2 regions of the Cryobacterium sp. M23 genome follow, and region 1 is predicted to be linked to the other one. Evidence: predicted binding sites of a transcription regulator. Region 1 holds the regulator's gene; the other holds the start of a gene.
The links. Region 1 encodes HrcA, which represses chaperone genes, less so after heat shock. Its sites were predicted from a motif close to TTNGCACTCGNNNNNNNCGAGTGCNAA; they were not measured.
Positions count from the first base shown of each region.

Region 2: groES (co-chaperone GroES) is a predicted target of HrcA. The motif match lies at 4,091-4,117, and genes of this name have one in related genera.

Region 1 covers NZ_PJJV01000053.1:12,030-19,157, forward strand. The annotation lists gene lepA (translation elongation factor 4) at 1-997, shown strand, start outside; gene CXY82_RS03340 (DUF1990 family protein) at 1,002-1,649, shown strand; gene hemW (radical SAM family heme chaperone HemW) at 1,654-2,880, shown strand; gene CXY82_RS03350 (DUF4870 domain-containing protein) at 2,883-3,260, opposite strand; gene CXY82_RS03355 (DUF4870 domain-containing protein) at 3,297-3,743, opposite strand; gene hrcA (heat-inducible transcriptional repressor HrcA) at 3,911-4,948, shown strand; gene dnaJ (molecular chaperone DnaJ) at 5,015-6,133, shown strand; gene CXY82_RS03370 (16S rRNA (uracil(1498)-N(3))-methyltransferase) at 6,140-6,880, shown strand; gene CXY82_RS03375 (HIT domain-containing protein) at 6,903-7,128, shown strand, end outside.
Region 2 covers NZ_PJJV01000082.1:98,040-105,167, reverse strand. The annotation lists gene CXY82_RS16045 (ABC transporter ATP-binding protein) at 1-270, shown strand, start outside; gene CXY82_RS16040 (ABC transporter substrate-binding protein) at 490-1,785, opposite strand; gene CXY82_RS16035 (ABC transporter substrate-binding protein) at 1,911-2,642, opposite strand; gene rarD (EamA family transporter RarD) at 2,689-3,618, opposite strand; gene groES (co-chaperone GroES) at 3,720-4,016, opposite strand; gene CXY82_RS16020 (methyltransferase domain-containing protein) at 4,144-5,343, shown strand; gene CXY82_RS16015 (DUF4190 domain-containing protein) at 5,369-5,779, opposite strand; gene CXY82_RS16010 (DUF4190 domain-containing protein) at 5,799-6,362, opposite strand; gene CXY82_RS17440 (DUF4190 domain-containing protein) at 6,460-6,828, opposite strand; gene tsaD (tRNA (adenosine(37)-N6)-threonylcarbamoyltransferase complex transferase subunit TsaD) at 6,968-7,128, opposite strand, start outside.

The DNA of each region.
Region 1 (7,128 bases):
CGGCGACACGGTGACCACCGCGCTCCGCCCCGCCACCGTCGCCCTGCCGGGCTACACCGAGCCGAAGCCCATGGTCTTCTCGGGCCTCTACCCGATCGACGGCAGCGACTACCCGGCCCTCCGCGAGGCCCTCGACAAGCTCAAGCTCTCCGACGCGTCCCTCGTGTACGAGCCCGAGACATCCGTCGCCCTCGGTTTCGGTTTCCGCTGTGGTTTCCTCGGGCTGCTGCACCTGGAAATCATCACCGAGCGGCTCGACCGGGAGTTCGGCCTCGACCTGATCACCACGGCGCCCAGCGTGATCTACGAGGTCACCACCGACGACAAGAAGTCTGTCACGGTCACCAACCCGAGCGAGTTCCCGAACGGGAAGATCGCCAAGGTCGAGGAGCCGATCGTGAAGGCGGCCATCCTCGCACCCAAGGACTACGTCGGCGTGATCATGGAACTCTGCCAGAGCCGCCGCGGCACCCTGCTCGGCATGGACTACCTCGGCGAGGACCGTGTCGAGATCCGCTACACGATGCCGCTCGGTGAGATCGTGTTCGACTTCTTCGACAATCTCAAGAGCCGCACCGCCGGCTACGGCTCGCTCGACTACGAACCCATCGGCTCTCAGGAGGCCGACCTGGTCAAGGTCGACATCCTGCTGCAGGGCGAACAGGTCGACGCGTTCAGCGCGATTGTGCACCGCGACAAGGCCTACGACTACGGCGTGCTGATGACGGGAAGGCTGCGCAAGCTCATCCCGCGCCAGCAGTTCGACGTGCCCATCCAGGCCGCGATCGGCGCCCGCATCATCGCCCGCGAGTCCATCAGTGCCATCCGCAAGGATGTTCTCGCCAAGTGCTACGGCGGTGACATCTCCCGCAAGCGCAAGCTGCTGGAGAAGCAGAAGGAGGGCAAGAAGCGCATGAAGATGGTCGGCCGGGTCGAGGTTCCCCAGGAGGCGTTCATCGCCGCCCTGTCCGGTGACGAGCCCCCGAAGAAGAAGTAGACGGATGCGCCGCGCCACCTTCACCGATACCGCCGTCACCTACGCGTCCATCGGCGGCACCCTCGCCCCGGACCTGCTCCGGTTCCCACCCAAGGGCTACCGGCCCCTCGAGCGCACCGTGCGCCTCGGCAGCGGTGAGGAGCGCTTCCAGCTGGCCTCGAAGTCGCTGATGACCTGGGGCGTGCAGCGGGGGAGCGGAATGACCGTCACCGACCTGCTGGACGGCACCGGCCAGCAGTACACGGGACTCGTCTTCGACGCCGACGGCCAGGCCGCCCGCGACCAGAAGCCCGAGCCGGACGAGGCCGTCTTCGCCGAGGACGGCACGCCCTACATCGTCAACGGCATGTCCGCGCACCTCACGACCAAGTTAGGCCCCTTCACCATCGACGCCCCCGTGCGCGTGGTCTACGTGATCGACGAACCCGACCGCCTCGGCTTCGCGTACGGCACCATGGCCGGGCACCCGGCCAGCGGCGAGGAATCGTTCATCGTCGACAGACGCGAGGACGACTCGGTCTGGCTGACCATCCGCGCCTTCTCCCGCCCCGGCACCTGGTTCTACCGGCTGGGCTGGCCGTTCGTGCGGCGGCAACAGGCCAAAATCACAGCACGGTACCTACGCGCGCTGCATCCGATCGGCGCGGTCTAACCGCATGGGCAGTGCCCTTCCCCTCGGCGACCCCGCACCCAGCGACGGACTGCTGCCGGCCTCGGCCGCCGTGGGAGCTGCCCAGCGCGATTTCGGCGTCTACCTGCACGTGCCGTTCTGCCGGGTCCGCTGCGGCTACTGCGACTTCAACACCTATACCGCCACCGAGTTGCGCGGCGCAAGCCAGCATGACTATGCCGGCCAGGCGATCACCGAGGTCCAGTCGGCCGGCCGGATCCTGACTCAGTCGGGCGTGCCCGCCCGCCAGGCGGCGACCGTCTTCTTCGGCGGCGGCACCCCCACCCTGCTCCCGGCCGACGACCTGGTGCGGATGCTGGAGGCCGTGCGCTCCACCTGGGGGATCGCACCCGGCGCCGAGGTGACCACCGAGGCGAACCCCGACTCCGTCGACGCCGCCTACCTCGGCCGCCTCGCCGAGTCCGGCTTCACCCGGGTATCCTTCGGCATGCAGTCCGCGGTACCGAGCGTGCTGGCCACCCTCGAGCGCACCCACGACCCCGAGCGGGTGCCGCTTGTGGTGCAGTGGGCGCGCGAGGCCGGCCTCGACGTGTCCCTCGACCTGATCTACGGCACACCGGGGGAGACCCTCGTCGATTGGCGCACCAGCCTCGAGCACGCCATCCGGCAGGCTCCCACCCACGTCAGCGCCTACTCGCTTATCGTCGAGGAGGGCACCAAGCTGGCCCGCCAGATCAAGCGCGGCGAACTGGCCCCTGTCGATGACGACGTTCAGGCCGAGTTCTATGAGCTGGCCGACGACCTACTGTCCTCGGCAGGCTACGGCTGGTATGAGGTCAGCAACTGGGCGACGGATGACGCGCACCGCTCGCGCCACAACCTCGCCTACTGGCGCAGCCAGGACTGGTGGGGTGTGGGGCCCGGAGCCCACAGCCACATCGGTGGGGTGCGCTGGTGGAACGTCAAGCATCCGTCGGCCTACGGCGATCGGATTCGCGCCGGCGACTCACCGGCCGCCGGGCGGGAGACCCTCGATGCGGCCACTCAGGAGGTGGAGCGGGTGCTCTTGCTCACCCGAATCCGCGAGGGTATCCCCATCGACTCGCTCAGCCCGCTCAGGCGCCACGAGGTGGCGGGACTCATCGCCGACGAACTCATCGACGCGAAAGCAGCCCTCTTCGGCTCGATCGAACTGACCCTCAGAGGACGCCTCCTGGCGGATGCCGTCGTGCGCCGCCTGCTTGCCGACTGAACTCAGTTCACGAACTTGATCGACAGCGGATACGTGTAGTACTCGCCCCGGTTTGCGGCCAAAGCGGCCAAGATGCCGAACACGACCATCAGAACGGAGGCAGCCAGGAGAACGAGGTAGCCGACGAGGATGATCGTCAGGACGCCGCCGACCGCGTAGGCGATCAGGAGCGTGAGCTGGAAGTTCAGTGCGGTCGCGGTGTGCGCCCGGATGAACGGGCCGCGGTCCTTGAGCACGATGTAGCCGATCAGGGCCGGCACGAAATAGAACAGAATGCCGCCGACGTGCACGAGGGTGGCCCACAGTTTTTCGTCGGCCGGGTTCATCGGGGTGGGAGCCTGGTTCGGGTTGGCGGGCGGCGGTGGGGTGGAATTGGTCATTGGTGCTCCTTCTGAAGAAAAACCGAGTGCGCCGGGCTACTTGATCAGGCGCAGGGCGAACGGGTACCGGTAGTGGTTGCCGTCCTTCGCCTGGAGGTAGCCGAGCACCGAGAAGACAACACCGAGGATGTACAGCACCCAGGCGAGACCGCCGATGACGCCGCCGATGCCGAATGTGAGGAAGCCGATGACCGTCGCAAAAAAGTTGATCGCGAAGTAGCCGATCAGAAGCGTGATCTGAAAGTTGAGCGCTTCCTTCGCCTCGACGCTGGTCAGAGGTCCGCGGTCCTTGAAGAGCAGCCACAGCACCAGGGACGGCACGAACATGAGGATCCCGCCCAGATGTGCGAGGGACGCCCATTGGCGGTCATCCGCCTCCGTCAGGGGTGCCGACGGTCCCGGGGCGGCAGGCTGGTAGGGCGGTTGCGGCGGCCGTTGGCCCTGGTACGGATCATCGGGTCCGGGACCAGTGAAATTACTCATGATCATGCCTTTCAGTGCACCGGGGAAGAGGTGCTACATGCCTAAGTTACTGCGCCCCAACATTGGGGAGCAATGGGTAAGCCCAGCCGGTCGCGGTATGATTGGCAGTCACATACCGCGAGTGCCAATCGATGCTGCACTCGCGACGCTGGGAGGAGGCGAGCGCCATGGTGTCCGATCGCAGTCTCGAAGTCCTGCGTGTGATCGTTCAGGACTATGTAGCCTCCCGCGAACCCGTCGGTTCCAAATCTATCGTCGACCGGCATTCCTTCGGGGTCTCGGCGGCCACGATCCGCAACGACATGGCCCTGCTCGAAGAGGAAGAGTTGATCGCGGCTCCGCACACCTCGTCGGGCCGCATCCCCACCGATAAGGGTTACCGTCTGTTCGTCGACCACCTCGCCGATCTGCGCCCGCTCTCGGCGGCGCAGCGCCAAGCCATCGAGACGTTCCTCGGTCAGTCGGCCGACCTCGACGAGGTGCTGGCCCGCAGCGTGCGGCTGCTCTCGCAGCTCACCCATCAGGTCGCCCTGGTGCAGTATCCGTCGCTGTCCCGCGCGAAGGTGCGCCACATCGAACTGGTGCCCCTGTCCGAGACTCGCCTCCTGTCGGTTCTGATCACGGATGCCGGACGGGTCGAGCAACGCGTCGTCGACCTGCCCCGGCCTCTGGCTGAACCCGTTCTGATCGAACTGCGCACCCGGTTGAATTCTGCCCTGGTCGGGCTCGGCATGAGCGAGGCCGCCAGCACCCTTACCGGCAGCTCTCTCACCGCCGGCTCCGGCCTCGGCCCGATTGAGCAGCAGGAGGCGGTGGATCTGATCACCGGCACCCTGCGGGACCAGGTCGGCGCGAACAGGCAGGACCGGCTCGTGATGGCCGGCGCCGCCAACCTCGTGCGCACCGAGGAAGACTTCACCGGCAGCATTTTCCCGGTGCTCGAGGCCATCGAGGAACAGGTCGTGCTTCTGCGGCTGTTCGGCGAGATGGCCTCTGACCAGCACGGCGTGTCCGTCAGTATCGGCCGGGAGAATGCTTCGTTCGGTCTGGCCGAGACATCCGTGCTCACCAGCGGCTACTCCTCGCAGGGCGGCAACCTGGCGCGCCTCGGCGTGCTCGGCCCCACTCGGATGGATTACTCGAACAACATGGCGGCCGTCCGTGCGGTCGCCCGCTACCTTTCACGCCTTCTCGGCGAGAATTGACCAGTTCCCCTCGGCCCAGAAGCCGGCGGAACACCACATTTCAGAACAGACCTAGGAGAGCCAGCTTTGGCTGACCATTACGAAGTACTCGGCGTTGCCCGCGACGCCTCGACCGACGAGATCAAGAAGGCCTACCGCAGGCTGGCCCGGCAGCTGCACCCCGACGTGAACCCGGGCGCGGATGCATCCGAGCGCTTCAAATCCGTCACGCACGCCTACGACGTGCTCAGCGACGTCAAGCAACGCGACAACTACGACCGTGGCGGCAACGGCCGCTCGGGCGGCGGCGGAGGCGCCGGTTTCGACGGCAACTTCGGCAACTTCGGCGACATTTTCGAGACCTTCTTCGGCGGCGGGGGATCCAGCCGCGGGCCTCGGTCGCGCCGAGAGCGCGGCCAGGACGCCCTGATCCGGGTCGACCTCGACCTCGATGAGATCATCTTCGGCACGCACCGGGAGCTCGAGGTCGACACGGCCATCATGTGCGCGACCTGCAGCGGCACGTGCTGCCAGCCGGGCACCGCGCCCGTCACCTGCGACATCTGCCACGGCACCGGCACCATCCAGCGCGCCGTGCGGTCGCTGCTCGGCAATGTCATGACGAGCAGCCCCTGCGGTTCCTGCCGCGGCTACGGAACGATCATCGCCACTCCCTGCGTCACCTGCCAGGGCCAGGGCCGCGTGCGAGCGCGTCGCACGGTCCCCGTCGACATCCCGGCGGGGGTCGACACGGGCCTGCGCCTGCAGATGCCCGGCAGCGGCGAGGCAGGTCCGGCCGGCGGTCCCAACGGCGACCTCTACCTTGAGATGAAGGTGCGCCACCACGACGTGTTCAGCCGTGACGGCGACGACCTGCTCTGCACCCTCGAGGTGCCGATGACGGATGCTATCCTCGGCAGGTCCGCGACCGTCAAGGCGCTCGACGGCGACATCGAGGTCGAGCTCAGGCCGGGCACGCAGAGCGCCGAGATCATCACGGTCAAGGACCGCGGCGTCACCCGCCTGCGCGGGAACGGACGCGGCGACCTGAAGGTCGGCGTGCACGTGGTCACGCCGACCCGTCTCGACCACAAGGAGCGGGAGCTGATCGAGGCCTTTGCGGCCCGCCACAAGGCGCCGGCTCCTGCCCTCAGCGCCTTCCAGCAGGGACTTTTCGCCAAGCTGCGCGATCGGTTTCGCGGCTAGGCGTCGATGGCACACTTCTTCATCGATGAGGCGCTCCACGCCGCCGATTGCGTGCCGGGGGCGGTCGTCGGCATCGGCGGCGCCGAGGCCCGGCACGCGGTCACCGTCAGCCGGGTGCGCCCGGGCGAGCGCCTGCGGATCGGGAATGGGGCCGGGCTCATGCTCGCCGCCACCGTCGTTGACGCAGATGCGAGGCTGCTGACCCTGCGCGTCGAGACGGTGACCGTGACCGCGCTGCTGACGCCGCGCATCCGTCTGGTCCAGGCTCTCGCCAAGGGAGACCGGGACGAACTGGCTGTGCAGGCGGCCACGGAGCTCGGCATCGACGGGGTGATCCCGTGGGCCGCATCCCGCTCCGTGACGCGCTGGGAGGGAGCCAAAATCAAGAAGGGCCGGGATCGCTGGTCCAGCATCGTGCGCGAGGCCTCGAAACAGTCGATTCGCGCGTGGCTGCCCACGGTCGGGGAACCGGCGAGCACCAAAATGCTGGCCGAGCTGGCCGGCACTACCCGGATGCTGCTGCTGGAGCCCACCGCGAGCGAACGGCTGACCTCGCAGGCGGCGCCGACCGACGACCGGGATATCCTGCTCGTCGTCGGACCCGAGGGCGGCATCTCCCCGGCCGAGCTGACCCTGCTCGAGCAGGCAGGCGCCACCCGGGTGCGCCTGGGCGACAATGTGCTGCGCACCTCCACCGCCGGCCCGGCCGCCCTCTCCATCCTGAACGTGACGCTCGGCCGCTGGTAGCGCGTGAGCTTAAGATAGAGATATGTCTTCCACCGGCCAAGAACCGTCCATCTTCACTCGCATCGCCGCGCGCGAGGTCCCGGCGACCATCGTCGCCGAAACCGAACGGATCATCGCCTTCACCGACATCGCCCCGCAGGCGCCCGTGCATGTCGTCATCACGCCGAAAACATCCGAGTACAGCAACGTGGTCGAGCTCGCGGCCGGAGACCCCGGGCTGCTGACCGAACTCATCGAGGTGGCGCATG
Region 2 (7,128 bases), on a different contig from region 1:
ATGGGCCCGCACGTACTGCTGCTCGACGAGCCGAGCGCAGGCCTCTCCCCCGTGCGCCAGGATGAGGCGTTCCTGCGTGTCAAGGAGATCAACAAGGCCGGCGTGACCACGATCATGGTGGAGCAGAATGCGCGCCGGTGCCTGCAGATCTGCGACCGCGGTTACGTGCTCGACCAGGGCCGTGACGCCTACACGGGCACCGGCCGCGAGCTGCTGAACGATCCCAAGGTGATCGGCCTCTACCTCGGCACCCTCGGCCAGGACGACTAGCCGGAGCCGCCCGCACCGACTGCACGCCCCGCACGACGAAGCGGCGCCCGAGATCTTCGGGCGCCGCTTCCGCGTGTCCGGTGCTCCGTGTCCGGTGACGCCGCTCGTGTCCGGAAGAGGGGCGTCACCGGGTGACGTCCGTCACCGGGCGCACGAAGAAGGGCCCCGACCGAAGTCGGGGCCCTTCCAGATCGGATGCCGGTCAGCGACGAATCGTGACTAGTTGATGCGCTTGTACGTGTTGTCTTCGAGGTACTCGTAGACGCCGATGGTTGCCTCGGTCGGGTCGCCGTTCTCATCGAACGTCACCGGGCCGGAGAAGCCGTCGTAGTTGACCTGGTCGCCGGCCGCGAGGGCCTTAGCCGCCGCGGTGAAGTCGGAGACCGTGGTGCCGTCGCCGGTTCCCCCAGAGACCTGGCGGAGGTGCTTGGAGATGGCCTCACCCGAGACATCGTTGGCCGCGTAGGCAGCCAGCGCGACGAGCATGACGGCGTCGTAAGACTCTGCCGCGTAGCTGAAGTCGGTCAGGGTGGGGTCGATCTCCTTGAGACGATCGGTGAAGTCGCCGAGGGTTCCCACGTCGAGGCCGGGCAGCGTGCCCTTGGCACCGGTGATGATGCCGGCGTCGAAGTCCTTGCTGTAGTCGGACAGGTTGCCGTCCACGAAGTACAGGTTGCCACCGGGGTAGCCGGAGCCGACCAGTGCGGGGGTGATGACCTTGGCTTGGTCGAACGTGATCAGGGCGATCGCGTCGGGGTTGGCGGCAGTCACTTCGGAGATCTGAGCGGCGAAGTTGGAGTCACCCTCGTTGAACAGGGACGTGGCGACGACCTCGCCGCCCGCAGCCTCAAAGGCGGTCGTGGTGGACTCGGCCAGGCCGGTGCCGTACGAGTCGTTGAGCACGATCAGGCCGAGGGTGCTGTTGCCGTCGTCGGCGATCTGGGTGCCCAGGACTTCACCCTGCAGCAGGTCGGACGGGGCGGTGCGCCAGTAGAGGTCCTTGTCGGCGTACTTCGTGAAGTCCGCCGAGGTGTTGGCCGGGGAGAACTGCACGACGCCCGCGCCGGTGATCTGGTCGATCACGGTCTTGGAGACGCCGGAGGATGCCGCGCCGATGATGGCGGAAACCTTCTGCGAGAGAAGGTCGGTCACCGAACCGGTCGCGGTGTCCGTCGTGGTGTCGCCGGAGTCACGGAAGATGGCCTCAACGGTCAAGCCGAGGTTCGCGTCGTTGATGTCCTTGACGGCCAGGGCGACGCCGGCTTCTTCGGGCGGGCCGAGGAAGGCCAGGGCACCACTCTGGGGAAGGATGGTGCCGATCTTCAGGGTCAGGTCGCGGTCGCCGGCCGTGATGGCCTGGGCGTCTCCGCTCGCGGCGGGGGCTTCCGATGCAGCCGGCTCAGCGGTGTTGCTGCTGCAGCCGGTGAGCAGAAGTGCACTGACGCCCACCAGGGCGACTCCAGTGACGACTGCCCGAACTGAACGGGAGGCCGAGGCCTTCGCGAATACGCTCATGTTGCTCCTTGGGACTAGGAATGAGAAATGACAGCGGTCGATTGACTGCCGTTCTGTCACATTATTGACAGGAATCGCGCGAAACAAGAAAACCGTGTTACATCCGTGTAACGCAGACCAAATCGTTACGATCGGCGGCCGGTGACGCCCTGATAGGCGATCTGTTGCGCATCGGCCAGCGCGGCCGCACATTCTCCCCAGGATGCGCAGGCGAACGCCCCGGTACTGACCTGGTCGAGAGCGGGCCTGATCGACGCCGCACCGTCGTCTCCGGCCCGTGCTGCGGCCAGGGCGCTCAGGACGACTCCGTCATAGGCTTCACCGCCGCCGGCAGTGTCGACCAGCCCTGGATCGAGGGTGCGCAGGCGCGCAGCGAAGCCGTCACTGGCGGCCAGCGGCGTGCCCCCGTTCGCGAAGTCGCCGAGCCACAGCAGTACCACCGGCGCCGCCGCGACGGTGGCGGCCAGATCGCCCGGCATAGGAACGGAGGCGTCCCACAGCACGACGTCGACGCCACGGGCCAACAAGTCGGTCAGCGACGTCGCCGGGTCGACGGCGGAGTCGCGGTGGATGATCTCGATCGGAGTGCCGAGAATGCGGCCCTGCTCGGTGATCTCGCGGGCGGCCAGTTCGGAGCCGGCCACCTGTGCCGCACCACTGGCCGCCGACGGGCCCGTCATGGGGAACAGGGTTCCGAGGCGCACGGTCCCGTCACCGGACGGAGCCAGCACGACGGACGCGGCGGCAGCGGGCTCGACTACGGGCGGCGCGACCTCAGCCCTACATCCGGACAGCAGGAGCACGCAGGCGAGCGCCCCGACGAGGAGGACGGGCAGGGAAGTCGACGCAGTGCGCATCCGGTGTCCTTTCACGTACGAAGTGCGTCCCTGAGCGTAGCGGGGCTCAGACCGGTTCAAGGGACGCACGCCGGGGCGCGCGTCCGGTGAGGACCATGTCGGTCGTGAGAAGGACCAGCGCCACCCAGACCAGTGCGAAACCGACCCAGCGCTCGGGCGGCATGGGCTCGAGCAGCACGAAGACGCCGACCAGGAACTGCAGGATCGGAGCGAAGTACTGGATCAGACCCATGTAGGTCAGAGGCAGGCGCCGGGCCGCGGCGGCGAAGAACAACAGCGGCACGGCGGTCACAACACCTGCTGCCAGCAGCCCCACGGTATGCCAGGTGGACACGCTTCCAAAGGTGAGACCGGAGGCGGCGGCCACCACCATCAGCTGCACCACGGCGATGGGTGCGAGCCAGACCGTTTCCAGGGTGAGTCCGGCGACAGCATCGACGTCACGGCCGACCCTTTTCTTGATCAAACCGTAGAATCCGAACGAGAACGCGAGGATGAGTGACACCCACGGCAGCGAGCCGTAGCCGACGGTGAGCACGACGACGGCCCCGAGGCTGATTCCCACGGCTACCCACTGCAGCGGGCGCAGCCGCTCGCGCAGCAGAATGACGCCGAGGAACACGGTCACGATCGGGTTGATGAAGTAGCCGAGGGCTGCCTCGACCACGTGGCCGCTGAGGGCGGCGAAGACGTAGGTCTGCCAGTTGACGAAGATCAGGAGGCCGGCCAGACCCATGGTGAACACGATGCGGGGCCTCCGCAGCAGCGCGAGGAGGGACTTCCACTTGCGCGTGACCGTGATCAGCAATGCGCAGAACACCAGGGAGAAGAGAACCCGCCAGGCCACGATCTCGAAGGCACCACTGGGCGCGAGGAGCAGAAAGTAGAGCGGCAGCGCGCCCCAGAGGGCGTAGGCGAGGACCGCGTAGATCAGTCCCTTGCTCTGCTCCGACCGCGCCGGGCGGGCCGCGCGGATTCTCCCGCGTGAAAGAGGGTCTTGCGCCACAGCGGACCTTTCTTAACGACGAATCCCGGATGGCCAGGGCCATCCGGGATTCTACCGTTAGGTGGGTGTGGCTAGCGAACGACGACTGCGAGCACGTCGCGGGCCGACAGGACGAGGAGGTCCTCACCACCGAACTTGACTTCGGTTCCACCGTACTTGGAGTAGATCACCTTGTCGCCGACGGCGACGTCGAGTGGAATGCGGTTGCCGTTGTCGTCAATGCGGCCGGGGCCGACTGCGACAACTTCGCCCTCCTGGGGCTTTTCCTTGGCGGTGTCAGGAATGACCAGACCTGATGCGGTGGTCTGCTCTGCGTCGACCTGCTTGATGACGATGCGATCCTCGAGCGGCTTGATGGAGACCGACACGGTTGACCTCTTTCTTAGCTAAGACATAGTTAGCAGACTCACAGCGAGAGTGCCAAGACGAGTTTAGGGCGCATCTGGCACTCACGCAACGTGAGTGCCAGATGCGTCGTGTTGATAGGTTTGCACGATGGAACGCTCAGAGCTCGTCGAGCTGTTATCGCCGGGCGGTTTGCGCCTGCTGGACTCGTTGCCGCCGTACGACGCGGCCGCCGACGTCGTGCGGGCGGTGAGCGAACTCCGCAAGGCCGGACACAGCCCCGACCTGGTCACCGCGGTGCTCAGCCAGTCCCGGCTCCGAGCCAGGGCCGTGCCCAAGTTCGGCGAGTTCGCAGGCCGCATGCTGTTTACGGAGGCCGGCCTCGAGCAGGCCACCCGGCTGCGGGTGGCGGCGCTGCACGCCGGCCGCTTCGCGGGCGCGTCCCTGAACCGGGTCGTCGACCTCGGCTGCGGCATCGGAGGCGACGCCATGGCACTGGCCGCCATGGACCTCACGGTGACGGGGGTGGACGCCGACGAGGTGACCGCGACCGTCGCCAGCTACAACCTGGCTCCGTTCGAGAACGCGAGCGTGCTGCACTCGTCCGCGGAAGACGTCGACCTGGCCGGCTTCGACGCCGCCTGGCTCGACCCGGCCCGGCGCACCGCCGGGCACTCCAACACCTCGCGCCTGACCCGGCCGGAGGACTACTCCCCGCACCTCGATTTTGTCTTCGGTCTCAGTGAGCGGATGCCCGTCGGCGTCAAGCTCGGGCCGGGCCACGACCGCGAGCTGATCCCCGCGGAGGCCGAGTCGCAGTGGGTCTCCGTGGACGGCAAGCTCGTGGAGATGGGGCTGTGGTTCGGAGCACTGGCGCGCGCCGGCATCCGTCGTTCCGCCCTGCTGCTCAGCCGGACCGGGATCCACGAACTGACCGCGCCCCACGACAGCACGGATGCCCCGGTGGGAGTGCTGGGCGACTACCTGTACGAGCCGGACGGCGCGATCATCCGTGCCCGTCTGATCGGGGACCTGGCCCGGTCGCTCGACGCGTCAATGCTGAGCAAGGGGATCGCGTACCTCACCTCCGAGACCCTGCAACGCACGCCCTTCGCCACCGCATTCCGGGTGCTCGAGGTGCTGCCGGTCGACGAGAAGAAGCTGCGGCTGGCCCTACAGGAACGCCGCATCGGCACTCTCGAGATCAAGAAACGCGGCGTGGACGTCGACCCGGCCACCCTGCGCACCAGACTGAAGCTCAAGGGCCCCGAGTCGGCGACGCTCGTGCTCACCCGGGCCGTCGGCCACCGGGTGGCTCTGCTGGTGGAGCGGATTCCGCCACTCGACTGAGGCCAGCGGCGGAGGACAGCGCGGCTCAGCCGGGCACGACCGTCAGCACCTGCGTGACGATCAACACCCACCCGACCGCGAGGACCAGCCCGGCCAGCCCGGTCCACAGCCCGTAGGCCCACGCGGTGCCGGCACGGCGCTCGGTCACGCGGGCCATCACGGCCAGCACGACCGCGGCCAGGGAGAGCGCCGCACCCCAGACGCCGAAGACCGCGATCAGCAGCCCCAGCAGCCCGAAGACGAGCGATGCGATGGACAGCCCGCTCCGGCCTGCCTGCGCGGTCAGCTCGCTGTCGGTGTAGACGTACGGCACCCAGTCGGTGGGGGCTGTGATGGTCGACGCGTAGTCCAGCTCCCCCGGAGCGGGCGCCGGAGGCCGGGTGAGGTCGACCCGGAAGTCATCGTTGCGGGACCAGTCCCGTTCCTCCCCAACCATCCCTGCTGCTATCTTCCGCTCAGTACGACGAGGTGGGGATGGTGGCGAAGAAGACAGACCAGATCACGATACTGACCAGTGCCAGACCGACGCCGATGAACCCCGTGATCAGCCCGGTCAGCCAGAAACCCCTCGCCTGCGGCTCCTTCGACTTACCGAGGAAGCCCAGGACGACCGCGGCGGCGGGGATGAACAGTCCGAGGATGCCACCCACAATCGGGAGGAACACGATCGGCGAGCCGAGCACGCCGATAACGCCGGCGACCAGCGCCAAGATGCTGAGAATCGGCTGCTTCGCGGCGACCGCACCGTTGGGCGACGAATACGCGTCGCCATAGGCAGGCGCCTGGGTCATCGTCGGGGCGACGTAGCCGGGCGGCGGGGTCGCGGCGCCGTAGGCGGGCGGGACGGAGGCCGGCGGGGTCGGGCCGTTGTACGCCGGCGGGGCGGCGGACGCCCCCTGCTCGTCGCGCGGGATATCGGGGACCTGCGGCACGTCAGGCACCTGCGGTACGCCGGGCACCTGGGGCACGTCAGGCACGCGGGGCACGTCAGGGTTGCTGGGGTTGTTGGAATCGCTCATGCGAATTCATTCCTTTCCGGACGACGGGGTGGCGTCGCTGGTTGCATATCGGGTCACGGGTCATCGACGCGCAGGGTTTCTGCCCGTGGCCATCGGGTCAGTTGGTATTGAGCAGGGTCGGGTCGTTCGCGATCGCGATCATCAACGGGATCAGCAGGACGACGGCCAGGAGCTGAGCCGCCAGGCCGGCGTAGCCGACAATGAGGCCGGCAATCGCGAGTCCCCGTCCCTTTTCTCCGGTCTTCCCGATCTGGCTCAGACCGATGTGGCCGGTGATGATGCCGACCAGGGAGATCCCGAGCACCGAGGTCACGAGCGACACGATGGACAGCACGTTGTACTTCTCGGACGGGCCCTGCGGCGCGTAGGACTGGGGGTAGCCCGGCTGGGCGTAGGCCGGAGCGGCCTGCGCCGCCGGCGGCTGGAACATGGGCGGGTTAACCGGCGGCTCGTTGGGGTCGGTCATGTCGATTGCTCCTTCGGGAATGGTGCATCTGGGCTGCCGATCTGGCTCCCAGTCGGACAAGGTGTTGATCGCACGAACAAACGTCGCCTGCCGAAGCCAGAATACCCGTCCGGTGGCGAAATACCGGTGGGAGGGGGTTTCAGACCTGGATCTCGGAGACCGGAAGAGTGGAGTCCGCCCCGAACTCCAGTGACGAAGGCGCATGCCCGGCCATGATCAGCTGCGCCCCGAGGGCCGCGATCATGGCGCCGTTGTCGGTGCAGAGCGACAAAGGCGGGATGCGCAGGGCGATGCCGGCGG